4 regions of the Streptomyces sp. NPDC018964 genome follow, and region 3 is predicted to be linked to each of the others. Evidence: riboswitches for the same ligand, from Rfam matches in the RefSeq annotation. Region 3 holds a riboswitch; each other region holds the start of a gene.
The links. Region 3 has a riboswitch for cyclic di-AMP ahead of ACH5AO_RS22515 (M23 family metallopeptidase). Riboswitches for the same ligand answer to the same signal wherever they lie in the genome.
Positions count from the first base shown of each region.

Region 1: linked by a shared signal. The riboswitch ahead of ACH5AO_RS31825 (transglycosylase family protein) and the one ahead of ACH5AO_RS22515 (M23 family metallopeptidase) in region 3 are both predicted to bind cyclic di-AMP.
Region 2: linked by a shared signal. The riboswitch ahead of ACH5AO_RS06290 (peptidoglycan DD-metalloendopeptidase family protein) and the one ahead of ACH5AO_RS22515 (M23 family metallopeptidase) in region 3 are both predicted to bind cyclic di-AMP.
Region 4: linked by a shared signal. The riboswitch ahead of ACH5AO_RS24760 (transglycosylase SLT domain-containing protein) and the one ahead of ACH5AO_RS22515 (M23 family metallopeptidase) in region 3 are both predicted to bind cyclic di-AMP.

Region 1 covers NZ_JBIRYZ010000027.1:61,108-68,233, forward strand. Annotated here, with positions in the region: gene ACH5AO_RS31810 (nucleoside triphosphate pyrophosphohydrolase) at 1-949, shown strand, start outside; gene ACH5AO_RS31815 (cytochrome P450) at 974-2,278, shown strand; gene ACH5AO_RS31820 (transglycosylase family protein) at 2,477-3,499, shown strand; cyclic di-AMP (ydaO/yuaA leader) riboswitch at 3,705-3,873, shown strand; gene ACH5AO_RS31825 (transglycosylase family protein) at 3,877-4,611, shown strand; gene eno (phosphopyruvate hydratase) at 4,845-6,134, shown strand; gene ACH5AO_RS31835 (septum formation initiator family protein) at 6,252-6,728, shown strand; gene ACH5AO_RS31840 (DUF501 domain-containing protein) at 6,761-7,126, shown strand, end outside.
Region 2 covers NZ_JBIRYZ010000003.1:185,191-192,316, forward strand. Annotated here, with positions in the region: gene ACH5AO_RS06275 (MBL fold metallo-hydrolase) at 1-407, opposite strand, end outside; gene ACH5AO_RS06280 (GNAT family N-acetyltransferase) at 441-938, opposite strand; gene ACH5AO_RS06285 (SGNH/GDSL hydrolase family protein) at 964-1,749, opposite strand; gene ACH5AO_RS06290 (peptidoglycan DD-metalloendopeptidase family protein) at 1,956-2,897, opposite strand; cyclic di-AMP (ydaO/yuaA leader) riboswitch at 2,902-3,059, opposite strand; gene ACH5AO_RS06295 (alpha-galactosidase) at 3,380-5,467, opposite strand; gene ACH5AO_RS06300 (tyrosine-protein phosphatase) at 5,639-6,436, shown strand; gene ACH5AO_RS06305 (DUF6126 family protein) at 6,456-6,584, opposite strand; gene ACH5AO_RS06310 (helix-turn-helix domain-containing protein) at 6,581-7,126, opposite strand, start outside.
Region 3 covers NZ_JBIRYZ010000013.1:12,274-19,399, reverse strand. Annotated here, with positions in the region: gene ACH5AO_RS22530 (DUF3040 domain-containing protein) at 27-299, opposite strand; gene ACH5AO_RS22525 (dihydrofolate reductase family protein) at 899-2,032, shown strand; tRNA gene ACH5AO_RS22520 (tRNA-Met) at 2,096-2,169, shown strand; cyclic di-AMP (ydaO/yuaA leader) riboswitch at 2,478-2,635, shown strand; gene ACH5AO_RS22515 (M23 family metallopeptidase) at 2,648-3,667, shown strand; gene ACH5AO_RS22510 (PrsW family intramembrane metalloprotease) at 3,725-5,080, opposite strand; gene trmB (tRNA (guanosine(46)-N7)-methyltransferase TrmB) at 5,110-5,946, opposite strand; gene lhgO (L-2-hydroxyglutarate oxidase) at 5,992-7,126, opposite strand, start outside.
Region 4 covers NZ_JBIRYZ010000015.1:148,557-155,682, reverse strand. Annotated here, with positions in the region: gene ACH5AO_RS24775 (ATP-binding cassette domain-containing protein) at 1-291, opposite strand, end outside; gene ACH5AO_RS24770 (outer membrane lipoprotein carrier protein LolA) at 349-1,581, opposite strand; gene ACH5AO_RS24765 (polyprenyl synthetase family protein) at 1,824-2,834, opposite strand; cyclic di-AMP (ydaO/yuaA leader) riboswitch at 3,409-3,576, shown strand; gene ACH5AO_RS24760 (transglycosylase SLT domain-containing protein) at 3,582-4,064, shown strand; gene ACH5AO_RS24755 (HAD family hydrolase) at 4,028-4,900, opposite strand; gene ACH5AO_RS24750 (GNAT family N-acetyltransferase) at 5,122-6,192, shown strand; gene ACH5AO_RS24745 (glycosyltransferase) at 6,207-7,126, shown strand, end outside.

The sequences.
Region 1 (7,126 bases), on a different contig from region 3:
CCGCGTCGTCCTGCTCACCACCAGCCACCGCGTCGCCCCCGGCCTGCTGTCCTGGCCGGCCTGGCAGACGCTGCACGCCGCCGACCGCGTGCTGTGCGCGGACGGCGCGCACCCGCAGCTGCCGTACCTGCGTGAGGCGGGGATACGGGTCGACGAGTCGGCTCCCACCGCCGAGGAACTGGTCGCCGCCTGCGCGGGCGGGCGCACGGTGGTCGTCGTGGCGACCGGCGAAGGGGAGCCCGCCCTCACCGACGGACTGGCACGGCTGGCCGGCTCCGGTCGCGTCGCCATGCCCGAACTGGAACTGCTGCCCGCCTCCTACGACCTGCCCGGCGCCCGCCTGCTCGACCTCGTCCAGGTCATGGACCAGATCCGCGCCGAGTGCCCGTGGTCGTCCCGGCGGACCCACAAGGGCCTGGCGAAGTACGCCATCGAGGAGGCGTACGAACTCGTCGAGGCCATCGAGGACGGTGACCGGGAGGACCTGCGCGAGGAACTGGGCGACGTCCTGCTCCAGGTCGTCTTCCACGCCCGGATCGCCGAGGAGGACCCCGACGCCCCGTTCTCCATCGACGACGTGGCCGGGACGATCGTCACCAAGCTCATCCACCGCCACCCGCACGTCTTCGGGGACGAGACCGCGACCACCCCCGAGGAGGTCAAGGCCCACTGGCTGCGCACCAAGGCGGTGGAGAAGCAGCGCACCTCCGTCACCGAGGGAGTCCCGCTCGGCCAGCCCGGCCTGGCCCTCGCCGCCAAGCTGGCCTCCCGGGTGCGCACGGCCGGCCTGGACGTCCCGCTGCCCCGCGTCGAGGGCCCCGGCTACGAACTGCTGGCGCTGGCGGTGCGCGCCGAGGCGGAAGGCGTGGACCCGGAGGCGGCCCTGCGCGCGGCGGCACGGGCCTACCGGGACGCGATCCGGGAGGCGGAGACGCGGACGCGGCCGTGAAGGAAGGACGGATACGGTCGGGGGGTGACCGAGCAAGCCGAGCCCCGCCGCACCCCCTCCGCCACCGCCCCTGCCGCCCCTGCCGCCCCCGAACTGTTCACCTGGGAGTTCGCGAGCGACCCGTACCCCGCCTACGCCTGGCTGCGCGAGCACGCCCCCGTGCACCGCACCCGGCTGCCCAGCGGGGTGGAGGCCTGGCTGGTCACCCGGTACGCCGACGCCAAGCAGATCCTCGCCGACAACCGGCTGTCCAAGAACCCCGCGCACCACGACGAGCCCGCGCACGCCAGGGGCAGGACCGGTATTCCCGGGGAGCGCCAGGCGGAGCTGATGACGCATCTGCTGAACATCGACCCGCCGGACCACACCCGGCTGCGCCGGCTGGTCAGCAAGGCGTTCACCCCGCGCCGGGTCGCCGAGTTCGCGCCCCGCGTGCAGGAGCTCACCGACGGGCTCATCGACCGGTTCGCGGACCGCGGCTCCGCCGACCTCATCCACGAGTTCGCCTTCCCCCTCCCCATCTACACCATCTGTGACCTGCTCGGCGTCCCGCGCGAGGACCAGGACGACTTCCGGGACTGGGCGGGCATGATGATCCGCCACGGCGGAGGGCCGCGCGGCGGGGTCGCCCGGTCCGTGAAGAAGATGCGCGGCTACCTCGCCGAGCTGATCCACCGCAAGCGCGAGGCGCTCCCCGCCGAACCCGCCCCCGGCGAGGACCTCATCTCCGGCCTCATCCGCGCCTCCGACCACGGTGAGCACCTCACCGAGAACGAGGCCGCCGCCATGGCGTTCATCCTGCTGTTCGCCGGTTTCGAGACCACCGTCAACCTCATCGGCAACGGCACCTACGCCCTGCTCACCCACCCCGGACAGCGCGACCGCCTGCAGCGGGCCCTCGCCGCCGGGGAGCACGGGCTGCTGGAGACCGGCGTCGAGGAACTCCTGCGGTACGACGGCCCCGTGGAACTCGCCACCTGGCGGTTCGCCACCGAGCCGGTCGCCATCGGCGGACAGCGCATCGCGGCCGGCGACCCCGTCCTCGTCGTGCTCGCCGCCGCGGACCGGGACCCGGAGCGGTTCGCCGACCCGGACGTGCTCGACCTCGGCCGGCGCGACAACCAGCACCTGGGGTACGGCCACGGCATCCACTACTGCCTGGGCGCTCCGCTGGCCCGTCTGGAGGGCCGGACCGCGCTCGCCACCCTGCTGACGCGTCTGCCGGACCTGCGGCTCGCGGTGGAACCGGCCGAACTCCGCTGGCGGGGCGGGCTCATCATGCGCGGACTGCGCACGCTCCCGGTGGAGTTCACCCCTCCGCGGAAGTGACGGACCGGGCCGCCGTCCGCCGTGCCCCCGGGCGGGCCAGCGCAAACATGACACGCCCTCAACTCTGTGATCTTCACGTGATCTGCGCGGCATGAACTTGTGACAAGTGATCGTCTGCGGATACGTTCACCCATCAAGTGCGGCACATCGAGTTCCACTCGCCGCGCCGGTCATTGCTGTCTCGCGAAAGGTTTCCGCATGCTCTCCGGAAACGGTCGGCACCGTCGTCCCCGTCAGGCTCCGGCTCTCCTCGTCGCGGCCGGAGTGACCGGCTCCGCCATCGCGATCCCGCTCCTCGGGGCCGGCAGCGCCAGCGCGGCCGACGGTGCGACCTGGGACCGGGTCGCCGAATGCGAGAGCGGCGGCTCGTGGAGCCAGAACACCGGCAACGGCTACTACGGCGGCCTGCAGTTGACCCAGGACGACTGGGAGAGCTACGGCGGCCTGGACTACGCGACCAGCCCCGACCAGGCCAGCCGCGGCCAGCAGATAGCCGTGGCCGAGAGAATCCTCGCCGACCAGGGGGTCGGCGCGTGGCGCACCTGCGGACTGACGGCGGGTCTCGACCAGGACTCGGCGTCGGCCGACATCGACACGGGTGTGGCGGAGAACCCGGCCTCGGACGCGTCCGGCTCTTCCGGTTCCTCCGCCTCGTCCGGATCATCGGACTCCGGTGATTCGTCCGCTTCGTCCTCCCCGTCGGCCACGTCCGGCCCGTCGACCGGCGCCGAGGGGGCGGAGGACGGCGAGGGTGCCGCCGGCGAATCGGCCAAGTCCGGCAAGTCGAGCGGCTCGGGCGCGGATTCGGACACCGGCTCCGACGGTGGATCCGGCACCTCCCCCTCCGCCTCGGTCACTCCCAAGAGTGACGAGTCGGACAAGTCCGGGCAGACCACCGGCTCTTCCGAAGTCACCGACACCGAAGGCACCGGCGCCGGCCGCCACCGCGGCGTCACCGCCGAGGAGGGTGAGGCGGAGGGCCGTACGTCGGAATCGTCCGGCCGGCATGCCTCGCGCGGCACCGACGCCTCCCGCGATGCCGCCGACGGTTCGTACACCGTGCGCACCGGCGACAGTCTCTCGTCCATCGCCGACTCCCTTGAGCTGGGCGGTGGATGGCGGTCGCTCTACGCCGAGAACAAGCAGGTCGTCGGCGCCGACCCGGACCTCATCATGCCGGGCCAGGAGCTCGAGGTCGGGGTCGAACCGGACGAGAAGTGATGCGCGAAGGGGCGTCGGTCCGGCGGCAGTTGACGTCATGTTTCGCGGTGAATGTCCGGTTTAAAGGCTGTGAGAGATAGGTCTCAGAAGCCCTGATCGTCTTTGAAATTCCGCGGACCGCGTGTCTACGGTCGTGACCGCTCGCCACCGCGGGCCCCGGCTGCCGCCACGCCGAATCCTGCCAGTGGCAGCACGGGAACAGTCGTCGCGTCATGCGCCGCAGGCAGGAGCGGGGGAACCAAGGTAAGCGCCCCTTCCGGTGGTTGACACCGGATCGGGCTTGGGGTGGAGCCGCGTCCCGCGAGGGGCGTGGCCGGGCAACTCAACCGGCCCGAACCCGACAGCTCACCTCGTAGGCGTCGGTGAGGGGATCCACCATGCTGTTTTCCGGCAAGGGCAAGCACCGCCGTCCGTCCAAGGCCACCCGCGCGATCGCCGTCGCCGGTGTCACCTCCGCCGCCGTCGCCGCCCCGCTGATGGCGGCCGGCAGCGCCTCCGCCGCCACCGCCTCCGAGTGGGACGCCGTCGCCCAGTGCGAGTCCGGCGGCAACTGGTCCATCAACACCGGCAACGGTTACTACGGCGGTCTGCAGTTCTCCGCCTCCACCTGGGCCGCGTACGGCGGCACGCAGTACGCCTCCACCGCCGACCGGGCCAGCAAGGCCCAGCAGATCGAGATCGCCGAGAAGGTCCTCGCGGGCCAGGGCAAGGGCGCCTGGCCGGTCTGCGGCACGGGCCTGTCCAACGCCTCCTACGCCGGCTCCTCCTCGAACGACTCCTCGCAGGGCCAGGACACCGGTTCCACCGGGACCCGTGAGGCCGAGCGGAAGGCCTCCCGCTCCGCCGAGCGCCCGGCCGCCGAGCAGAAGACCGAGCAGCGGGCCGAGAAGAAGGCCGAGCCGAAGGCCGAGGAGAAGACCGTCACCACCCCGACCGGCCAGAAGGTCGAGAAGGGCGACGGCGAGTACAAGGTCGTCAAGGGCGACACCCTCAGCTCCATCGCCGCCGAGCACGACGTCGAGGGCGGCTGGGCCGAGCTGTTCGAGCTGAACGACGACATCGTCGACGACGCCGACCTCATCTACCCGGGCCAGCAGCTGCACCTGAAGTGAGCGGCTGCCCCACTGCTCCCCGCCCCGGTGCGTCTTCCCCCGTACGCGCCGGGGCGGGGTTTTTGTGACCGGGTTTCCGGAAACGGCTTTGTTCCGTTCGGAAACAATTTACTCTCGGTTCTGTCCATGGGACGGGCGGCCGGATGGCCGATCGCCCGGAGCCGGTTAGGCTCGGACTCGCAAGACCCTCCGGGGTCCTGCCCACCCGCGTCACATCCAAGAAGGAGATGCTCGTGCCGTCCATCGACGTCGTCGTAGCCCGGGAAATCCTGGACTCCCGAGGCAACCCCACGGTCGAGGTCGAGGTCGGCCTCGACGACGGCAGCACGGGTCGTGCCGCCGTCCCGTCCGGCGCCTCCACCGGCGCCTTCGAGGCCATCGAACTCCGTGACGGCGATGCAGGCCGTTACCTGGGCAAGGGCGTCGAGAAGGCCGTCCTGGCCGTCATCGAGCAGATCGGCCCGGAGCTCGTCGGCTACGACGCCACCGAGCAGCGCCTGATCGACCAGGCGATGTTCGACCTGGACGCCACCGACAACAAGGGCTCGCTGGGCGCCAACGCCATCCTCGGCGTCTCGCTCGCCGTCGCCCACGCCGCCTCCGAGGCCAGCGACCTGCCGCTCTTCCGCTACCTGGGCGGCCCCAACGCGCACCTGCTGCCGGTGCCGATGATGAACATCCTGAACGGCGGCTCGCACGCCGACTCCAACGTGGACATCCAGGAGTTCATGATCGCCCCGATCGGCGCGGAGTCCTTCTCCGAGGCCCTGCGCTGGGGCGCCGAGGTCTACCACACCCTGAAGAAGGTCCTGAAGGGCAAGGGCCTGGCCACCGGCCTCGGCGACGAGGGCGGCTTCGCCCCGAACCTCGGCTCCAACCGCGAGGCCCTCGACCTCATCCTCGAGGCGATCAAGGAGGCCGGCTACACCCCCGGCGAGCAGATCGCCCTCGCGCTCGACGTGGCCGCCTCCGAGTTCTACAAGGACGGCGTCTACACCTTCGAGGGCAAGGAGCGCTCGGCGGCCGAGATGACCGAGTACTACGCGGAGCTCGTCGACGCGTACCCGCTCGTCTCCATCGAGGACCCGCTGTTCGAGGACGACTGGGAGGGCTGGAAGACCATCACCGCCAAGCTCGGTGACAAGGTCCAGCTCGTCGGCGACGACCTGTTCGTCACCAACCCCGAGCGCCTCGCCCGCGGCATCGAGGAGGGCGCCGCCAACGCCCTGCTGGTCAAGGTCAACCAGATCGGCTCGCTGACCGAGACCCTGGACGCCGTCGAGCTGGCCCAGCGCAACGGCTTCAAGTGCATGATGTCCCACCGCTCCGGCGAGACCGAGGACGTCACCATCGCCGACCTGGCCGTCGCCACCAACTGCGGCCAGATCAAGACCGGCGCCCCGGCCCGCTCCGAGCGCGTCGCCAAGTACAACCAGCTCCTGCGCATCGAGGAGATCCTCGACGACGCGGCGGTGTACGCCGGCCGCTCGGCCTTCCCCCGGTTTCGCTCTGCGAACCAGTAGGCACAGCAAGGACTGAGTCGCCCCGTAAGAGGCGGCGTCGTACGTACGTCCCCGCACCCGGTCCCGTACCGTGTGCGGGGACGTACGCGCGTAGGACGGTGAACGAGAGGCGGAACCATGGCGGTCAAGGACCGGGACCGTTTCTCCACCGCGACCAGGATCCGGCTGATCGGTGAGCAGACCGCCGCCCGGGTCTACCGTTCGCAGACCAAGCGCCAGGCACGCCGCTCCCGGCTGACCGGCCGGGCCGCGCTGCTCGCCCTGGTGGTCTGCTCCCTGATCGTCGCCCTCGCCTATCCCATGCGGCAGTACGTCTCCCAGCGCGCGGACATCGCCGACCTCCAGCAGGAGCAGGACGAGACCCGCCAGCGGGTCGAACGGCTGCGCGACATGAAGGCGCGCTGGCAGGACGACGCGTACGCCGAGCAGGAGATCCGCAGGCGGCTGCACTACGTCATGCCCGGCGAGACCGGCTACATCGTCATCGACCCGGGTGCGGCGAAGCAGTCCCGCACGGATCTCGAAGCCGCCGACCGCCCCTGGTACGCGAACGTCTGGGACGGCGTCGACAAGGCCGACGCCGCAGGCCAGTGACCTCCTCCATGGAAAGCCCCGGAAAGACAGGTATGGAAACGCCCCCGCCCACGACCCCCCGCACCGAGCCCACCGACGCGGACGTCGAGGCCTTCAAGCAGCAGCTCGGGCGGCCCCCGCGCGGGCTGCGCGCCATCGCGCACCGCTGCCCCTGCGGACAGCCGGACGTCGTGGAGACCGCGCCGAGGCTGCCCGACGGCACCCCCTTCCCGACGCTCTACTACCTCACCTGCCCGAAGGCGAACTCCGCGATCGGGACGCTGGAGGCGAACGGCGTGATGAAGGAGATGACGGAGCGGCTGGCCACCGACCCCGAGCTGGCGGCCGCGTACCGCGCGGCGCACGAGGACTACATCCGGCGCCGCGACGAGATCGAGGAGCTCAAGAACTTCCCCAGC
Region 2 (7,126 bases), on a different contig from region 3:
CGCTTGGGCCCGGCGAAGGGGAACGGCGAGCAGCGCTCACCCCACACGGGGTCGAACAGGACCCGGTGCCCGTCGATCTCCGCGAGCACGCTGGAGTGGCCCATCCAGGTCAGGCGCAGTCCGGTGGCCGGCGGGCGGGAGATGTCGGCCAGGGTGGTGGGGTGCACCGGGATGGTGCCCTTCGGGGCGCGGCGGGACCGGGAGTCCTTGTCGAGGTAGAGCTTCGCCAGGTCCCGCGTCGACCCCGACGGGCGGATCCGGGCGGTGCCGCCGGGGTTCTGGAACACGCCGTTCTTGAAGTGCGGGGATCTGCGGATGCGTGCCATGCGTTCGCCACTGGGGTCCGCGCCGAAGGCCTCGGGCCGCAGGGCGCGCAGCCCGGAGCTGTGGGATGGGGAACCGGCCACGGTACCTCCAGGTGGAGTCGGTCAGACATTCCATTATGGGCGGCCGGACCGGCTGTGCGGTGCCGGGTACGACCGGGGCGGATCGAAGGGGCGGGGCGGCCGCCGCACCATGAACACGTCCACCGGGTCCTCCGTCTCCACGGTGAACCCGTGCCGTGCGTAGAGGCGGCGGGCCGGGCTGCCCCGCAGTACGTTCAGCCGTACGACGGCGGCGTCGCGGTCGGACCGCCGCAGCAGTTCGCGCAGCACGCCCGAGCCGATGCCGGCGCCCTGGAGGTGCGGGGCCAGATAGAAGTGCTCCAGCCAGTGGGAGTCCCCGGCGGGGCGCAGCGCCACACAGCCGGCGAAGGTGCCACCCGTCTCGATCACCCAGGTGTGGGCCGGGTCGAACCCGTCGCGCAGCCGCTGCCGCACCCGCTGTGCGTCGTAGCGCCCGAGCCGTTCCAGATCGGCCCGCAGCACCACGGCGCGCAGTTCCGCCACCGCCTCGACGTCCGTCGCGGTCGCCTGCCGCAGACCCCAGTCCCCCATGATCACTACGCTACCGCGCGGGCGCTCACGCCACCGCGGCGATCCGTACCTTGATGTCGTCCGGCGACAGCGTCCCCTTGGCGATCACGTGGTCGCCGGAGGACTCCCCGCGCAGTCGGCGGCCGATCCACGGCACCAGGTACTCGCGGGCCCAGTGGACGTCGTCCCGCCGGATCTCGAGGGTGCCGCGGGGCGGCAGGGGCGGCCAGGGCTGTTCCGGGTCGGCGGGGACGTCCAGGCCGAGGGTCTGCCCGGCGCGGAGCGCGACGCGGGTGTGTCCCTCCGGCGACAGGTGCAGCCGGTCGGCGTCCCAGGCCCTGCGGTCCTGGACGCTCCTGAGGGACCACAGGTCGAGCACGGGACAGCCGTAGCGGTCGGCGACGGCCCGTACGTGCATGTTGTACGTCGCGATCTTGCCGCGCAGATGCTTCAGCAGGGGGACGCCGCGGGTGTCGAACCCGGTCGTCACCATCACTGTCCCGGATACGGCCGTGAGCGCGGCGATCGCCCGCTCGAACCGCTCGGCCACCTCGTCCGGGTCGCTGCCGGGGCGGAGGATGTCGTTGCCGCCCGCGCAGAACGAGACCAGGTCGGGGGCGAGTTCGACCGCCCTCGGAAGCTGGTCCGCCACGATCTGGTCCAGGAGTTTTCCGCGTACGGCGAGGTTGGTGTACGCGAAGTCGCCCTCGGGCCTCAGGTCCGCGAGGAGCACGGCGAACCGGTCGGCCCAGCCGACGAACGCCCCGTCGGGGCCGGGGTCGCCGACGCCCTCGGTGAAGCTGTCCCCCACCGCCACGTACGACCCGATCACTGCTCTGCTGTCACTCTTCGAATCGTCTGCCACAACCACTCATGATTCACCTTCGAATGTGACCTACGCGACCGTAAGGAAGGGTTGACGGGCGGTGAGATAAGCCACTCTCAAAATGTTGGCCAATTCAGGAATACGCCGAAGGCCGGACCCGGGGATCGGGGTCCGGCCTTCGGCGCGCGTGTCAGGAAGGTCGCCGCGGGGGGTCAGCCGATGGAGACGCCCTTGGAGCGGAGGTAGGCGATCGGGTCCACGTCCGAGCCGTAGTCCGGGGTGGTGCGGATCTCGAAGTGCAGGTGGGGGCCGGTCACGTTGCCGGTCGCGCCGGAGAGGCCGACCTGCTGGCCGCCGGTCACGGTCTGGCCGGCCGAGACGGAGAGCGAGGACAGGTGGGCGTACTGGGCGTAGTGGCCGTCGTCGAGCTTGATGACGACCTGGTTGCCGTACGCGCCGGCCCAGCCCGAGGAGACGACGGTGCCCGCGCCGACGGCCTTCAGGGAGGTGCCGGTCGGGACGGCGAAGTCGACGCCGGTGTGGTAGCCGCTGGACCACATGCTGCCGGCCACCTTGTAGGCGGTGCCGAGCCCGGCGCCGGGCACCGGGGAGCTGTAACCGGAGGTGCTCGCGGCCTGGTCGGCGTCCGTGGTCTGGGTGGAGGTCTCCGAGGAGGGCTGCTCGGCGGGCTGTTCCACCGGCTGCTCGGCGGGCTGCTCGGCCTTCTGCTCCGGGGCCTGCGGGGCCTCGGCGGAGGACGGCTCCTGCGGCGTGCTCGCGGCGGCTCCACCGTCGACCGAGAGCTTCAGACCGGGGTGGATGAGCGCCGGGTCGTCGCCGATGGCCTGACGGTTGTCCGTGTAGAGCTGCTTCCAGCCACCGTCGACGTGCTCCGTCTCGGCGATCTTGGCGAGGTAGTCGCCGGCCTTCACGGTGTACGTGCGGGCCTCGTCGCCCTTTTCGGCGACGGTCTTCTGGCCGGCGACGGAAAGGGACTGGACGGCCTTTTCGGGGGCGGTCTGCGGCGTGGCGGCGTGCGCGCCGGTGGCGCCGAGAAGCGGCAGGGCGAGTGCGGCGCCGCCGGTTCCGGCGACGGCGATGGAGCGGGTGAGGCGCTGGGTCTTGGTACGGCGGTGCTTACCCTTCGCGGGCATGTCGAATTCCTCTCCGGCGCCTGCGAGGTGAGCTGTCGGGTTCGGGCTGGAGATGCCCGGCCGCGTTGTCGCGCGGCTTCACCCCGAGCCGTTCCGGGAACCGGAACAGGCAGTGGTACCTGTGGGTCCCCCGCTCCTGCCGTGCACGGGTGGGTGTGGTTACGGGCTCCGGGCGGCGGCAGGATTGGGCGTCCGTCCGGATCGGTGGCGAACGTAAGCGACCCGGACGCGAGGGGACAAGCGCGAGGTTCACCGCGCACGCGCTTTTCCGTGATCCAAAAGGGGAATTGACGTCACCGAGCGTCAGCCGGGATTCCTTTTCCCCCGTGAATTCCCTTGTCGTTCCACGGAATTACGTGAGCATGGCGACAACGCATCGTCACGGATATGACGCTGCTCACGCACCCCTTCCCCATCTCCCTTCCTTTCGGGGCACGTTATGTCGAACCACCCTAATCGGACAGAACGCCCTAATCGTCGGATCACAGGCGCCGCAGCCGCACCACCGAGGCGTCCAGATCTCCTCGCAGACCGGTGCGCAGCCCGTGATGCAGCAGGAGGGCACCTCGGTACGTTTCGCCGGTTTCGCGGCATTCGTACGACGCCTCCGGGTCGAGGCCGCGCAGCCGGAGGGCCGGGACGGGCTCTCCGTGGTGCTGCGCCTGGAGGCAGGCGAGGACGACGGTCTCGTCGCCGAGGACGTACTGCACCGCGCTCAGCCCGCCCTCCGGAGGGCGCAGCCGGTACAGGTCACCGCGCTGGACGACGGGCCGGATCTCCTTGTAGAGCGCGACCCACTCCCGCGCCTCGGCGAGCTCCTCCCCGGTCCACCGCGCGAGGTCGCCGCCGACGCCGAGCACCCCGGCCATGGCGCTGACGAACCGGAAGCGCAGCGAGCTGACCCGCCCGTTGAGCATCGCGTTCGGACTGTCGGTGACCCAGGCGGCCATCACCCGGGCCGGGTGGATCTGGCTGAAGCCGTGCTGGATCGCGAGCCGGTCGAGCGGGTCGGTGTTGTCCGAGGTCCACACCTGGTCGGTACGGGAGAGGACCCCCAGGTCGATCCGGCCGCCGCCGCCCGAGCAGGACTCGAAGGCCACGCCCGGATGGGCCGCCCGCAGCCGGTCCAGCAGCGCGTACAGGCCGCGCACATGGTCGGTCCACAGCCGCTGCGGGTACGGGTCGTCCGGCCATCCGGCGTCGGTGGAGGAGCGGTTGAAGTCCCACTTCACGTAGTCGACGGGAGCGCTGGAGAGCAGTGCGTCGAGCCGCTCCCAGAGGTACTCCCGCACGTCGTCGCGCGCGAGGTTGAGCACGAGCTGGTTGCGGTACTCCGTGCGCCGGCGGCCCGGCTGGAACTGCACCCAGTCGGGGTGCGCGCGGTACAGGTCGCTGTCGGGGTTGACCATCTCCGGCTCGACCCAGATGCCGAACTGCATCCCGAGCCCGTGCACATGGTCGGCGAGGGGTTTCAGGCCGCCGGGGAAGCGGTCGGGGTTGGGCGTCCAGTCGCCGAGCCCGGCCCGGTCGCTCGTCCGCGCCCCGAACCAGCCGTCGTCGACCACGAACAGTTCGACGCCCATCGCGGCGGCCCGCTCCGCGAGCCCCCGCTGCCGCTCCTCCGAGATGTCGAACCCGGTGGCCTCCCAGGAGTTGAACAGCACGGGCCGGTCCCGGTCCGCGTCCGGGACGACGTACGTCCGCTGGTAGGCGTGCCAGGCGCGGCTGGCGCCGCCGAAGCCGCCGTCGCTCCACAGACCGGCGAAGACCGGCGTGACGTACGTCTCCCCCGTGTCCAGCATCAGCAGGCCGGAGTCGTCGTGTCCCGCGCCTCCGGTGATCTGCACGCGCGCGTCGGGAAGTTGGGCGACCGAGACGCGCCAGGACCCGGACCAGCCGAGGGCGCAGCCGTAGACCTCGCCGCGTTCCTCGGTCGCGTCGGTGTCGAGCGCGACCCAGGGCAGGTGCTGGTGCCCGGTGTGGCCGCGGCGGCTGCCGATGACCTTCTCGCCGTAGGTGAGCGGGGCGCGGGTCAGCCGGGACTCGGCGGCCCAGCGGCCGTGGAGCTGGGAGAGCCGCCAGTGCTCGCGCTCGGGCAGGGTCCAGGTCGCGGAGTCGGCGCGCAGGAGTTCGACCGCGGGTCCCCGGTTGTGCAGGGTCACCCAGCGTTCGACCACGTCGTCACGCATCCGGTAGTGCAGGGTCACGGTCAGCCCGCCGTCGCGGAAGCGGAGGCGGAGTTCGCCGTCGCCGGTCTCGCCGTCGTCCGTCTCGTGGCCGTCGAAGGCCCATTCGGTGCCGCGCCGTCCGTCGGCGGTGCGTACGGACAGGGCGGGCCTCGCGAAGCGGGGGCCGCCCTCGACCGGGTACTCCTCGCGTCCGTCCAGGCGGGACTCGAACGGCCAGTCGTCCGGCAGCGGGCGCGCGGCGAGGGCCTCCGCGTCGGCGAGCGCGATCCTCGGGCCCCAGTGCAGGTGCACCAGTTCGTCGCGGTCCGTGACATGGAGCGCGTAGCCGCTGGCCGGCCCCGACAGGAGCCACGTACGACCGTCTCGGGAGACCTGCGCCACCGAACCTCCAACAGACTCGAACAAGTGCGATCAGACACCAACATCATCGGGGGCACGGGGGCGTCCGGGCAATGCCTGTGGAGAACTCATTGCCCCAGGCAGGCATGTCGTATCGTCAAGTGGTGCCCGTCGGCGAGCGCCGTCGGCGGCGCCGAGTGGGAGGAGTCCTTCGTGACGCAGCAGATCCCGTCGACCGAACCCGAGCTGACCGGAGTACGCAACTTCCGCGACGTGGGCGGACTACCGACCGTCGACGGCCGACGGGTGCGGTACGGAGTGCTCTTCCGCAGCGGCCATCTCGCCCACGCGACCGCCGAGGACGCCGCCTTCCTCTCCTCGCTCGGGCTGCACACGGTCTTCGACTTCCGCAACGCGGCCGACCAGAGGCTGGAGGGGCCGGACGTCGCCCTGCCGGGCGTGCGCAACGTGAACCTGCCGCTCAGCGACCCGGCCGACGGCGCCGAGTTCTGGAAGATGGTCCGCGACGGCGATCTGGAACAGCTGCGCTCGATCCTCGCGGACGGCAAGGGCGCGGACCGGATGATCAGCTCCTACCGGCTGATCATCAAGGAGCGCACCGCCGAGCACTCCCGGGTGCTGCGCTCGCTCGCCGAGGACAGCGTCCCCGTGCTGATGCACTGCGCGGCGGGCAAGGACCGCGCGGGGCTGTCGGTGGCGGTGACGCTGCTCGCGCTGGGTGTCGAGCGCGACGCGATCCTCGAGGACTACCTCAAGTCCAACGCCAAGCACCGCCGCTACAAGGTGCAGCGCAGCGGCAGCTCCGCCTCGGCCTACTCCCCCGAGGTCATGGAGCTGCTCAGCCCGCTGTTCGACGCGCGCGAGGAGTACCTGTCGGCGGCCTTCGAGACCATCGAGGAGACCTGGGGCGGTGTGGAGCCGTACCTGGAGCAGGCGCTCGGGCTCACGCCCGAGGCCCGGGAGCGGCTGCGCGAGCGCCTGCTCGACTGAGGCGGGCCCGGGCGGGCGCCTACTTCTTCGGAGCGATCTCGAAGAGGAAGTAGATGAAGGCTGCGAAGAGGTGTCCCACCACGATGTAGATGAACAGCCGCACCCACAGGGCCCGGGGGAACTTCTCTTCCATGTCTTTGCCGGTCATGTCGCTTCTCCGTGGATCGGGCCCAGGCACAGCGCGGCCGTGGGACTCTGCAGCAGGGTATGGACGAACAGCAGCTCGACCCCGTCGGGGTCGGCGGCGGCGATGCGGTGCGGGGTCAGCGAGTCGAAGTGCGCGCTGTCGCCCGGGGCGAGCCGGTGCAGGGTGTCCCCGAGGCGCAGCCGCAGCCGCCCCTTGAGGACGTACAGCCATTCCTCGCCGGGGTGGACGCGCACGATGTCGCCCTGGGAGCCGTGCGGCACACGGACCCGCAGGGCCTGCATGCCGCGCCCGGCGGCGCCGGCCTGCCAGTACGTCCAGCCGCCCGCCGCCGTGGACTCCATGTCGGCGGCGCGCACCACGGCGTCCCGGTCGGTGCCCGACTCGCCGAGCAGCTCGGAGACCGTCGTACCGTAGGTGCGGGCGAGGGAGAGCAGCATCGGCAGCGAGGGCTGGCGCTGTCCGGTCTCCAGCCGGGAGAGGTGCGCGGGCGACAGACCCGCGTCACGGGCGGCGGCCTCCAGGGTGAGGGAGGCCCGTCGCCG
Region 3 (7,126 bases):
CGGCTTCGGCCGGCTCGGGCGCCGCGTCATTTCCCGGGGTGGCCGACCCGGTTCGGGTCGATGAGCTGTACGGCGACCCCGGTGAGGACCAGGCCCGCCGCGATGAGGAGGCCGTCGGGCACGACGATGCCCGCGGCGAGCATGGTCACCCCGACGGCCAGCGCGCACCAGGCGCCCGTGCGCCGGTACTCGCGGGGTCGGGCCGGACGGCCTTCGGAGAGCGAGCGGACGAAACGGGGGTCCTCGTGCTCGAGACGGGCCGCGAGGTCGACCAGACGCTCGTCGTCGGACTGGGACACGGCTCCTCCTTCCCAGGGGGCGGCCGTCCGGTGACACCACCGGCGGCCATCGCTCCGCGACGCCGGGGCGTACGAGGGTGAACCGTCGTCCTGTCGCGAACTCGGCCCGGTACAAGGGAGTTTGCCCTTGCGGCGACGTCGTCACCCGTCCGGTACGGCAGACTCCAGCGTCACCCGCCGCCACCACCCGCGGCCATCCGTCGCGGGCCCCATCCGGCCCGGGGGCCACCGCGTACGCGGGCCGCCCCGCCGGCCGTGGTCCCGGGGGAAAATGGGGATTGTCACCGATGGCGCACACGCCCGCCCGACGCACACGCTGGACAGGACGGCCCGCGCCGCGCCCCCGGTCCGCGGGCCGTCGGCTCCCCGCACGGAAGCCCACGGCGAGGAGGCGGTACGAGGTGCCCCCGCTCCGGCGGACCGTCCCGCTGAACGCCGCCGTACCCGGCGCGGCCCCGGCCGGCGCCGCGCCGATCCGCCGGCCGGACCCGGCCCGAGGGACCGCCCGGAACTCACCCGGTACGCCATTCGTGTGGGGCCGATCGGGTCCTGACCGGCAGACTGGACCTCCCGCACCCGCTCCACCCGGGAGTACGCCGATGCCGCACCCGTACGTCCTGCTGTCCGCCGCCGTCTCCCTCGACGGCCACCTGGACGACACCGGCCCCGAACGGCTGCTGCTGTCGTCCCCGGCCGACTTCGACCGGGTCGACGAGGTACGGGCGTCCGTGGACGCCATCCTGGTCGGCGCCGGCACGATCCGCGCCGACAACCCCCGGCTGCTGGTCAACTCGCCCGAGCGGCGCGCCGCCCGCCTCGCCGCCGGCCGGGCCGAGTACCCGCTCAAGGTCACCGTCAGCGGCTCGGGCGACCTGGACCCGGCGGCCCGGTTCTGGCACACCGGCGGCGAGAAGGTCCTCTACACGACCGACCGGGGCGCCGAGCGCGCCCGTGCCCTCGGTCTCGCCGCCGACGTCGTCCCGCTCGGCGCCGAGCTCGACTGGCGGCGGCTCCTCGAGCACCTGCACGCCGAGCACGGGGTGCGGCGGCTCATGGTCGAGGGCGGCGGCACGGTCCACACCCAGCTCCTCATCGAAGGGCTGGCCGACGAACTCCAGCTGGTCCTCGCCCCGCTGTTCGTCGGCGATCCGAAGGCACCCCGCCTCTTCGGCCCCGGCTCCTACCAGGGCGGCCGGCTGCGGCTGGTCGAGACCCGCCCGGTCGGCGACGTCGTCCTGACGCGCTACGAGCCCACCGCCCCCGGCACCGGCCCGCTGCCCTCCGCCGCCGACCACCACTGGCTGGCCCTCGCCTGCGAGCTGGCCGCCGCGTGCCCGCCCTCGCGGACGGCGTTCAGCGTGGGCGCGGTCGTGGTGGCCGCCGACGGTACGGAGCTGGCACGCGGCCACTCGCGGGAGGGCACCGACCCGGTGGTGCACGCGGAGGAGGCCGCGCTCGCCAAGGTCGACCCCGCGGACCCCCGGCTCGCCGGCGCCACCGTCTACTCCAGCCTGGAGCCCTGCGCCCGCCGCGCGTCCCGGCCCGCGCCCTGTGCCCGGCTGGTCCTGGACGCGGGGGTGCGGCGGGTGGTCACGGCCTGGCGCGAGCCGGACACGTTCGTGGCGGGCGCCGACGGCAGCGGCGTGCTGGCGGCCGGGGGCGCCACCGTCGTCGTCCTGCCGGAGCACGAGGACCGCGCCAAGGCGCCGAACGGGCATCTGCTCGGCCGCTGAGACCGGGCCGTCGGTAACCGGTGTGCGCCGGGTCCCGCGGATGGCGTACACTGGTTTCACCGACGCGGGGTGGAGCAGCTCGGTAGCTCGCTGGGCTCATAACCCAGAGGTCGCAGGTTCAAATCCTGTCCCCGCTACTGAAGGCCGAGGGCCGGAATCCAAGGATTCCGGCCCTCGGTGTTTTCCGTCCTTCCCCCGCTCCCCGCTCTCACTCAGCGTGAGCGTCTCGTCCCGCAGCGCATAACAACTGACGTACGGTCAGAAACCGTCCGCCGCGCGAGACGGTCTGAAGCGCGGTCAACTCGCCCGTTTTTGGGCTCCGATGACACTTAAGTCCACCCGGAAATCGTTAACGATCAAGAGGAACGGCTTGGAATCAGGCCCTTGCGTCTATTAACGTTCGATAACGCAGCGCGGTCGTCCCAGCCGTCACAGAAGTCGGCTCCGTGCGCACGCGCCGAATCCCGCGAGGGAACCGGGGAACCACCACCATGGGGTGAATCGCGTGAATACCGCCGTGGAGACACGGCTCGTATACGCGCGTAGGAGACCTTCCCGCTCCGAACCCGTCAGCTAACCCGGTAGGCGAAGACGGAAGGAAAGGAGCGCGCCCACGTGGCGTCCAACCCGCCTGCCCCCGAGGCCCCGTTCAAGCCGAGCGACACCTTCGCCTACGGCGCCGGCCGCGCCGACGAGGGCCCCTTCGAGGAGTGGAACCCCACCGCGGAGTCCGTTCGCCCCGTACGCGGTCGGCACCGCGTCTCCAAGCAGCGCGGCGGGGGACTCGCCCGCAGCTCCACCGTCCTGGGCGTCGGGGTCATCGCGGCCGTCGGCGCCGGCGGCATGGCCAGCGCCCAGACCGGCAAGCCGCCGGTCTCGATCTCCATGCCCGACCTCCCCAGCGTGGGTTCCCTCATCTCCGACGAGGAAACCCCCGAGGGATCGGCCACCCCCCTCAGCACCCTCGGCATGACCGCCGCCGACACCGAGCAGGGTGCCGCCGACGCCGGTGAGGCGCTGCGCACCCGGATCATGGCGCAGGTCGAGCAGCAGCAGGCCCAGGCCGAGAGCAAGGCCGAGGCGGAGGCCGTCGCCGCCGCCGAGAAGGCGGCCGCCGAGGCCGCCGCCAAGGCGGAGAAGGAAGCCGAGGCCAAGGCCGAGGCCGCCAAGAAGAAGGCGGAGGAAGAGGCCGAGAAGAAGGCCGAGGCCGAGCGCCTCGCCAAGCTGGCCAAGCAGTACGCGCTGCCGACCTCCTCGTACACCATCTCCTCGACCTTCGGTCAGGCCGGCGCCTACTGGTCCTCCGGCCACCACACCGGCCTCGACTTCGCCGCCCCCACGGGCACGCTGCTCAAGGCCGTCCACACCGGCACGATCACCTCCGCCGGCTACGACGGCTCCTACGGCTACAAGACCGTGCTCACGCTCGACGACGGCACTGAGATCTGGTACGCCCACCAGTCCTCCATCAACGTCAGCGTCGGCCAGAAGGTCAACACCGGCGACGTGATCGGCCGCGTCGGCGCCACCGGCAACGTCACCGGCGCCCACCTCCACATGGAGGTCCACCCCGACGGCTCCGCCTCGGGCATCGACCCGCTGGCCTGGCTGCAGAGCAAGGGCCTCACCGTCTGAGCGAGCGGACCCTCACCTCCTGAACCCCGGCAGCCCCGACGACGCATCCCCCCGGCGTCAGGGCCGGTGGGCGTTCGGGTCGTACGTGCCGTACGGGTACCCGTACGGCGGCCGCCCCTGCGGTGGATGCCCGTAACCGCCGTACCAGCCGTACCCGCCGTACCCCGCCCACGGTGCCGCGACGACCGGAACCCGGGGCGCGGTCGCGCGGGCCGCGTGCTCCAGGGCCGGCCGGGCCACCGCCCGCCGGTGCCACAGCTCCAGCAACAGCTCGCGTTCCCGGGTGACGAAGTCCGGCCCCGCCCGCCCGAGCCGCCCCCGGTGCCGCAGGAACGCCAGCGACGTCGCGTACGCCTCGTACGCGGCGACCGACCGCGCCGCCGCCCTCCCGCCGCAGCGGCGCGCGTACCGCAGGGCGACGCGCCGCGCCCGCATCGAGCCCAGCGCGAACGGCTCCGCCGCGTCGAGCCACCCGGCGGCCACGTACGCGGGCAGCTCCTCCCGCACGGTCCGCAGCTCCCGCTGCCGCGTCCACACCACCAGCCAGGTCAGCAGCCCGAACACCGGCACCATGAACGCCGCGTACACCGCGAGGAATCCGTACTGGCCGAGCGTCGAGGAACCGTTCCACAGGGCGTGCACGCCCATCGCGAGGAGCAGCCCGCCGAGCGGCAGCAGCACGCGCCGGACCCGCTGCCGGTCCGCGGACAGCGCGGCGAAGCCGAAGCCGATCCCGGTGAGCACGGTGAACAGGGGGTGCGCGAACGGCGACATCACGATGCGGACGAAGAAGGTCGCCGCGGTGACCGAGGCGATGCCGCTGTCGCCGGTGAGCCGGTCGGTTCCGAAGGCGGTGCCGAGGTAGAGGATGTTCTCGGTGAACGCGAAGCCGGTGGCGGTGACCCCGGCTATCACCACGCCGTCGAGGATCCCGGTGAAGTCGCGTCTGCGGAACAGGAACACCAGCAGGACGGCCGCGGCCTTCGCGGACTCCTCCACCACGGGCGCTATGACGGTCGAGCCCAGGGTGTCGGCGCCGGTCGGGTCCGCGGTCGCCGTCGCTATCCACCGGGTGGCGAAGCTGTTCGCGACGATCGCCATCAGCGCCGCCGCGCAGGCACCCCAGGCGAAGGAGAACAGCAGGTTCCGCCAGGGTCCCGGCTCGACCCGGTCCAGCCACCGGAAGGCGGCGACGAGCAGCGGCACGGGCAGCACGGCGAGGCCGATCCCGACCAGGAACCCCCGCGTCCCGGTCTGCTCGCGCACCAGCGCCAGGATGACCAGCCCGGACAGCGCGAGCAGCGTGATCAGCGCGCCGTACCGCACCCAGGGCCGCTGCCACCAGTGCGCGTGCCGCGTCGCTTTGCCGGGGGCGGCGCCGGGAGGTGTCGGGTACGGGGGACTGATGGCCACGGGTTCGACCCTCACGAGGCGGGGCTGTGTCAGGCTCGGTCCGCCGCCTGCTCGTCCTGTGGTACGCGGCGGAAGAGCACGTCGTTCACGACATGACCCTTCTCCAGTCCCTGTGCCTCGAAACGGGTGAGCGGCCGGAAGGCCGGACGCGGCGCGAAACCGCCGTCCGGCCGCGTGTTCTCGAAGCCGGGGTGCGCGGTGAGCACCTCGAGCATCTGCTCCGCGTACGGCTCCCAGTCGGTGGCGCAGTGCAGCACCGCGCCCGGCGCGAGGCGGCTCGCGGCGAGGTCGAGGAACTCCGGCTGGATCAGCCGCCGCTTGTGGTGCCGCTTCTTCGGCCAGGGGTCGGGGAAGTAGACGCGCAGCCCGCCGAGGGAGCCGGGGGCGAGCATCTCGCGCAGCAGGATGATCGCGTCACCGTTGCCGACGCGTACGTTGGTCAGCCCCGACCGGTCGGCGAGGTTGAGCAGATTGCCCTGGCCGGGGGTGTGGACGTCCACGGCGAGGATGTTGGTGGCCGGGTCGGCGGCGGCCATCCGCGCGGTCGCCTCGCCCATGCCGAAGCCGATCTCCAGGACGACGGGGCGGTCGTTGCCGAAGAACTCCGCGAGGTCGAGCCGCCGGCCGCCGTCGATGTCGAAGCCCCAGGCGGGCCACAGCCGCCGCAGGGCGTCCGCCTGCCCGGCGGTCACCCGGCTGCGCCGCGGCTGGAAGCTCCGGATCCGCCGCTCGAAGTGCGATCCGGCGGGATCGGCCTTCGGCCCGTCCGGGAACCGGGGCTCCCCCTTGGCCCGGGCAGGGCGGATCGGTGCACCGGGGGCGTGCGCCGGGTGCGGGGCTTCGGAAACGTTCACGGAGTCAGACACAGTGCTGTCGATTTTACGGGGGTCCGGGAAACGGCCGCCGTGCCCTCAGCGTCCCGCCTCCTCCAGTGCCGTCAGGGCCCGCCGCGCGACCTCGCGGCCGATCGGCAGGGACGCCGTCGCCGCCGGTGAGGGGGCGTTCAGCACGTGGACCGCGCGGGCGGTCTCCTGGATCAGGAAGTCGTCGGCCAGGGTGCCGTCCCGCAGCACCGCCTGGGCCCGCACCCCGGCCGCCGCCGGCACCAGGTCGTCCTCCCGCACGGCGGGCAGGAGGCGGCGCACGGCGCGGGTGAAGGCCTCCTTGGACAGCGAGCGGTGCAGCTCGCCGGTGCCGTACCGCCAGTGACGGCGGGCCAGGTGCCAGGAGCCCGGCCAGGACAGGGTCGCCCCCAGCTCGCGCGGACGCACCGTGCGCCAGTCGTAGCCCTCGCGGGCCAGCGCCGGTACCGCGTTGGGACCGACGTGGACGCCGCCGTCGACGCCCCGGGTGAGGTGGACGCCGAGGAAGGGGAACGCCGGGTCGGGCACCGGGTAGACCAGGCCGCGCACCAGCTCCGGCCGGGCCAGCTCGTAGTACTCGCCGCGGAACGGCACGATGCGGGCGCCGGGCTCGTCGCCGGTGCGGCGGGCGATCTCGTCGCAGTGCAGGCCCGCGCAGTTCACCAGCACCCGGCCGCGTACGACGTCGTCGCCGTCCGTCAGGACGGCGACTCCCCGGTCGGGGCGGCGGTCGACGCGTATCACCCGGGCTCCGTAACGGATCTCCGCACCCGCCTCCCGCGCGCCTCGGGCGAGCTCGCGGGTGACCGCGGTGAAGTCGCAGACGCCGGTGGTGCCGACGTGGATGGCGGCCAGCCCGTCGACCTCCGGCTCGTACTCCGCGATCTGCGCGCCGCACAGCTCGCGGACCGCTATGCCGTTCTCCCGGCCGCGCTGAACCAGGGCGTGCAGCCGGGGCAGCTCCTCGCGGGCCGTGGCGACGATCAGCTTGCCCGTCACGGCGTGCGGGATGTCGTGCTTCGCGCAGAACTCGACCATCTCCGCGGCGCCCGACACCGCGTACCGGGCCTTCAGCGAGCCGGGGCGGTAGTAGACGCCGCTGTGGATGACGCCGCTGTTGCGGCCCGTCTGGTGCCGGGCGGGGCCGGGCTCCTTCTCCAGGACCGTGACCCGTGTGCCCGGC
Region 4 (7,126 bases), on a different contig from region 3:
GGCGCCGACGTGGGGCAGCACGGCGCGCGCGGAGCGCGGCATGGGGCGCCCCAGGACGTGCGCCGTGCCGGAGGTCGGCTCGATCAGGCCCATCAGCATGCGGATGGTGGTGGTCTTGCCGGAGCCGTTGGGGCCGAGGAAGCCGAAGACGCTGCCCGCCGGGACGGTCAGGTGCAGACCGTCGACGGCGAGCTGTCCGCCGCGGTAGCGCTTGGTGAGCGCGCGGGTGGCGATGACCACACCGTCACCCGGGTGCGCGCCGTCCGGCTCCTCGGCGGACGTGTCGCCCATCGGCTCCCCCGTTCCCCGTCACGTCGTCATGTCGTCACGTCGTAAGGTCCCGGGGCCTTACTTCCCCGTCTCGGCCGCCTTCACGAGCGCGTCCTTGGTGACGGTGCCCACGTAGACCTTGCCGTCCTCGGTGATCAGGGCGTTCACCAGGCGGGTGCTGAACACCGTGCCGGTGCCGAACTCGCCCTTGACCTGGTCGCCGAGCGAGCCGAGGAAGCCGTCGAGGTCACCGCCGGTCTCGCCGGTGGGCAGGACGCCCTGGTCGCCGGCGCCGAAGACGGTGACGGAGTTCCAGCCCTCGCCGAGCGTCTTCACTCCGTCGAGGCCCCCGGCCAGGTCCTCCTCGGACTTCGGGGCGCTCTCCGGCTTCCCGGAGTGCTTCCGGCCGTGCTCCCGGCCGTGCTCCGGTTCGCCCTCCTCGGTCACCTCGGCGCCCTTGGGCGGGGTGAAGTCGAACGTCGACGCGGCCGGCTTGTCGAAGCTCACCTCGGTGAAGCCGACGTCCACGACGGCCGCGCCGCCGCTCGACGGGGTGAGCGTGAACTTCAGCGGCGTGCCGGTCTCGTGGTCGACGGCGATGCTGATCGCGCCGACCGTCGAGCCGGACTGCCTGGGCTTGACGACCAGCTTGTACGCGTCCCGGCCGGCCACCTGGGCGGTGCCGTCGACGGTCACGGACGTGGTGTCGTCGACCGACTTCAGCGCCTCCTCGGCGAAGTCCTTCGGGGTGGCCGGGGTCCGCCGCTCCCGCTCCTCGCCGGAGGCGTCGACGGTGCCGTGGTAGACCTCGTTGGAGGCGCTGTCGTAGCCCCAGACGTCCTCGCCGTCGTGGATCAGGCTGTACTCGGCGGCGTCCTCCAGGAGCGACACCTTCTGCCGGTCCGGGCCGTCGACCGCGATCCGCAGGGTGTGCGTGCCGGACGCCAGTTCGGTGAGCTTGGCGGACGGGTCGGCCGAGGAGCCGCCGTCCTCGCCCTGCCCCGTGGCGCCGGACATGAGGCCGCTCTCCAGGCCGCCGAGGTCCGGCAGACCGAGGTCCGTGGTGATCTTCACGGTGCCGGACAGCTGCTCGACGTCCGACTTCGCGATCTTCTCTATGAGCTGCGCGGCGGTGATCTCCGGCAGGTCGGGGTCGCCGGAGCTGGCGATCGCGGGGACGAGCCCGATGGTCGCGGCCGCCACTCCCATCACCGTGACCGGGACGACGTACCGCGCGGCCCTGCGCCGTCGCGTGCGCGGCTCGTCGGCCTCCCCCGCGGTCGTCGTGTCGTCGGATTCGTACGGTGCCATGTGTGCCCTACCTCCGTGGTCGGCGGCGGCTTTTCGTCTCGTGTTCTCGCACCAGTCTCACCCTGAGCCGCCATTCTCACCCGAACCGGTGAGAAGTGGTGTTGTCCGTCGTGGTCCATCTGACCAAATCCGGCAGGCGGTTTCGTCAGACCCCGGACGCAACTCCACGTACTGCTGCGGTATGACACGCGGGGTGGTTTCCTCATCCGCCCCGTAGGGGTCGCGGAGGAGTCCGGGCCGGCTCAGCCCGCGCGGTGCACCACCGCGTCGCACAGCTGCACGAGTGCCGTCTTCGCCTCGCACTCCCGCAGCGGGGCCAGTGCCGCGCGCGCCTCCTCGGCGTAGCGCACGGTGTCCCGGCGGGCCTGCTCCAGCGCGGGGTGGGCGCGCAGCAGCCGCAGCGCCTCGGCGTGCCGGGCGTCGTCGGTGAGGTCGGAGTCGAGCAGTTCGCACAGGGCGACGTCGTCGGCGAGGCCCAGCCGGGCCGCCCGTTCGCGCAGCCGCAGCACGGGCAGGGTGGCGATGCCCTCGCGCAGGTCGGTGCCGGGGGTCTTGCCGGACTCGTGGGAGTCGGAGGCGATGTCCAGGACGTCGTCGGCGAGCTGGAAGGCGACGCCGAGCCGCTCGCCGTACTGGGTGAGCACGTCCACGACCGTCTCCTCGGCCCCGGACATCATCGCGCCGAACCGGCAGGCGACGGCGACCAGCGAGCCGGTCTTGCCGCCGAGCACGTCGAGGTAGTGGTCGACCGGGTCGCGGCCGTCCTGCGGTCCCGCGGTCTCCAGGATCTGCCCGGTGACCAGCCGCTCGAACGCCTCGGCCTGCACCCGCACGGCCTCCGGGCCGAGGTCGGCCAGGATGTGCGAGGCCCGCGCGAAGAGGAAGTCGCCGGTGAGGACCGCGACGGAGTTGCCCCAGCGGGCGTTCGCGCTGTCGACGCCGCGCCGTACCTCGGCCTCGTCCATCACGTCGTCGTGGTAGAGCGTGGCCAGGTGGGTGAGCTCCACCACCACGGCCGAGGGCACGACGCCGGGCGCGTAGGGGTCGCCGAACTGGGCGGCGAGCATCACCAGCAGCGGGCGGAACCTCTTGCCGCCGGCCCGCACCAGGTGCTGGGCGGCTCCCGTGATGAAGGGGACCTCACTCTTGGTGGCCTCGAGCAGCCCTTCCTCGACAGCCGCCATTCCGGCCTGGACATCGGCTTCCAGAGCCTGGTCCCGCACGCTCAGCCCGAACGGCCCGACGACGGTCACGAGGGGTCTCCTGTCTGCTGGTGTCCACTGGCGATTACACGGAATGTCGATAGGTCGCTGCCTTCACTCAAGTCAGCGTATCCGGTCATGTTTCGATCACCGCCAGCGCCCGGCGTTACGGGCAGGGCGGTGCGGGAGCGAGAGCGGAACGCTTTTGATCATTCGATAACAACGGACATTCCTCGACTTTCCCGGACGCGACGCTCCGCTCCTCGACCCGGCCCCCGGCCCGCCTCCCGGGCCGCGACCCCTCACGTGAACCATCCTGCCCGCCCCGGCGTCCGATTTGCCGCAAATGCCAAGCGAATTCCCCTTGGCGAGAAATGCGCCCACGGGCGATCCCCAGTGAAGTGGGTCACGCACGGACCGGCACCCCCACCACCGGCCGCCACCCGCCTTCTCCCCTTCCACGACGCCGAGTTGACCCTTGGTACCCGCAAAGGATCAAGCACCTCAAAACGCCCATTACAAGATCAAACGGCACCTTGTGTGAGGTTCGCACTTGTTCCCGACATGTGCTCTCGCATACGTTCCGGGCCTGCCGGGTGGACGCCTAATCCTGCCGCCGCCCGCATCACATCCGACGACGAACTCACGACGGCAGGAGTGGGGGACCCAGGTAAGCCGCCGCACCGGACACCGCGCCGGGACGGCTAGGGGTGAAGCCATGCCCGAAGGGGCACGGCCGGGCACTCTCCCGCCCGAACCCGACAGCTCACCTCGCAGGCGTAGGAGAGGAACCCAGACATGCCTGCTTTCGGTCAGCACCGCCGCCGCCTCGCCCGCTCCCTCGCCGTCGCCGGCACCGGCGTCGCCGTGGTCGCCCTGCCGCTGATCGGCGCCACCGGCGCCTCCGCGGCCACCACCGAGCCGACGACGACGGCCGCTGCCGCCCCCGCGACGGCGTACCCGGACAACCTGGACGGCTGGATCCGCGAGTCGCTGGACGTCATGGCGCAGAACGGCATCCCGGGCAGCTACGACGCCATCCACCGCAACATCATGCGCGAGTCCTCCGGCAACCCGTACGCCATCAACAACTGGGACTCCAACGCCGCCAAGGGCACCCCGTCGAAGGGCCTGCTGCAGATCATCGACCCGACCTTCGCGGCCTACCACGTGCCCGGCACCGCCTTCGACCCGTACGACCCGGTCGCGAACATCACGGCGTCCTGCAACTACGCCGCCGACCGCTACGGCTCCATCGACAACGTCTTCGGCGCGTACTGAGCCACCCGCTGAGGGGCGAGCGTCACCGCCCCGCCGAACAGTCGCTCGAGGACGACGGCCACGCCGTCGTCCTCGTTCGACGTGGTGACCTCGTCCGCCACCGCCTTCAGTTCGGGATGCGCGTCGGCCATGGCGACGCCGTGGGCCGCCCAGGCGAACATCGGGATGTCGTTCGGCATGTCGCCGAAGGCGATCGTCCGCGCCGGGCTCAGCCCCAGGTGCTCGGCGGCCAGCGCCAGCCCCGTGGCCTTGGTCACCCCGCACGGCTGGAGCTCCACGGTGCCCGGCCCCGACATGGTGACCGTGGCCAGTGACCCGACCACCGACCGGGCCGCCGCCGCCAGCGCGTCGTCGGACAGGTCCGGGTGGCGCAGCAGCACCTTGCTGATCGGCCGGTCCCACAGCTCGGCCCGCCGCTCGACCCGTACCGCGGGCAGGGTCGGGTGCGGCATCAGATAGCCGGGCTCGATCAGCGTCAGCCCGTCGACCCCGTCCTGGTCGACCGCGGCGTACACCTCCCCCACCTCGGCCTCGATCTTGCCGAGCGCGGTCTCCGCCAGTTCCCGGTCCAGTGTCACGGACCACAGCAGCCGGTGCGCGCCGGCGTCGTACACCTGCGCGCCCTGTCCGCACACCGCGAGCCCCGTGCAGCCGAGGTCGTCCAGGAGCGGCCGCACCCTGGGTGCCGGCCGCCCCGTCACCACCAGGTGCCGCGCGCCGGCCCGCTCCGCCCGCGCGAGCGCGGCGAGGGACCGGTCGGAGAAGGTGTCGTCGCCGCGCAGCAGCGTCCCGTCCAGGTCGGTGGCGATGAGTGAATACGCGGTGGGTGCGGCCATGATCAGAGAATACGGACAACCCGACGGTCCGATTCACCGCGCTCGTTTGCGCTCGCTTTCGGTACGGTTCCCTTCTCTCGACGCCGGGTAAGGACCGGTTCAGGTCTCTTTCCCCGTTTGGCAAGAACATGGTCCGCTATCTACCGTCCGCCCGGTCCGGGGCGGTACCTTCCAAGGGTCCAGGGGGGACTTGATCGGGGGGTCAGGTGAGCAGTGGACGCATGCGCGTGCTGGGGCCGGAGGAGCTCGGCGAGGGGGAACGGGAGCGCTGGCGGGAACTGCGCGCCGCGACGGACGCACCGCGCAACCCGTTCATGGAACCGGAGTTCAGCGTCGCCGTGGCCCGGGTGCGTCCGCGGGCCCGGGTCGCCGTCCTGTACGAGGGAGCTCAGCCGGCGGGCTTCCTGCCGTACGAGCGGGGCGTGCTGGGGCAGGGCCGGGCGATCGGGCTCGGCGTGTCGGACTGCCAGGGAGCGGTCCTGGCCCCCGGCGTCGCCCCGGAACCGGACGAACTGCTGCGCGCCTGCTCGGTGTCGAGCTTCGCCTTCGACAACCTGGAGGCCGGACAGGAACTGTTCGTGCCGTACGCGGCCGAGGAGCACGCCACCTACGTCATCGACGTGGAGAAGGGCTACGAGACGTACGAGTCGGTGCTGCGCGGCCGGTCGCCGAAGTTCCTGAAGACCACGCTGGCCAAGGAGCGCAGGCTGGGCCGCCGGGCCGGAGCCGTGCGGTTCGTCTTCGACGAGCGCGACCCGGCCGCGCTGCGCGCGCTGATGGAGTGGAAGTCGGCGCAGTACCGCAGGACCGGGCGGCGCGACCGGTTCGCGCGGGAGTGGATCGCCCGGCTCGTGGGCCGGCTCGCCGAGACCCGCGCCGCCCAGTGCACGGGCACCCTGTCGGTCCTGTACGCCGGGGAGCGCCCCGTCGCCGCGCACTTCGGGCTGCGCTCGGCGTCCGTCCTGGCCTGTTGGTTCCCGGCGTACGACCCGGAGTTCGCGAAGTACTCGCCGGGTCTGGTGCTGCATCTGCGGATGGCCGAGGCGGCGGCGGCCGAGGGCATCGGCCTGCTCGACCTGGGGCGCGGTCCGGCCGAGTACAAGGACTCGCTGAAGACCGGCGAACTCGCCGTCTACGAGGGTGCGGTGACCCGTCCGGGCGTGGGCGCCGCGCTGCACCGGCTGAGCCGCGAGCCCGCGCGCCGCGCGCACGGCTTCGTCCGCGCCCGCCCGCGCCTGGCGGCGCTGGCGGCACGGACCCTGAAGGGCGCGGCACGGCTGCGCCGGTCGTGAGGAGGGGAGGACAGGTGTTCCGAAGAGCGCGTACGCAGGAGGAGATACGGCGCTTCCTGGCCATCGGCGCGGTGCAGGTCGCCGAACTGGACCTGGACGGCGCGAAGGCCGCGCTGAGACCCGGTCCGGGCAGCCCACCGGTGACTCACGGAGAGGTGTTCCTGCTGGTCAGACGGGCGGGCCGCCCGGTGGGGACGCTGCTGGCACGGGTACCGGAGGGCGCGGACCCGCAGGCGGTGCTGACGGAGGCGGCCGCCGGGGTGGCACCGGAGGCCGTGACGGCGGAAGCCGCGATGGCGGGGGGCGTGACGGCGGGGGGCGTGACGGCGGGGGGCGGCGGGGAGCCGCCGTACGCCTCGGTCGTCGTGGCCACCCGGGAGCGGGCCGGGCAGCTCGCCCGGGCGCTGGACTCGCTGCTCGCACAGGAGCACCCGCGGTTCGAGATCGTTGTCGTCGACAACGCGCCCGTGACCGGCGACACCCGCGAGCTGGTGGAACGCAAGTACGGCGAGCGGGTGCGGTACGTGTGCGAGCCGGCCCCCGGACTCGCCGTCGCGCACAACAGGGGGCTGGCGGCGGCACGGGGCGAGGTCATCGCGTTCACCGACGACGACGTGGTCGCCGATCCCCGCTGGCTCGCCGAACTGACCGCCCCCTTCGCCGCCGACCCCCGGCTCGGCTGCGCCACCGGCCTGATCCTGCCCGCCCGGCTGCGCACCCCGGCCCAGGTCCTGCTGGAGAGCCACGGCGGCTTCGCGAAGGGCTTCACGCCGACGACGTACGACCCCGCCGACCCGCCCCGCGACGAGCCGCTGTTCCCCTTCACCGCGGGCCGCTTCGGCTCCGGCGCGAGCATGGCCTTCCGCACGGAGGTGCTGCGGTCCGTCGGCGGCTTCGACCCGGCCACCGGCGCCGGGACGCCCGCGCGGGGCGG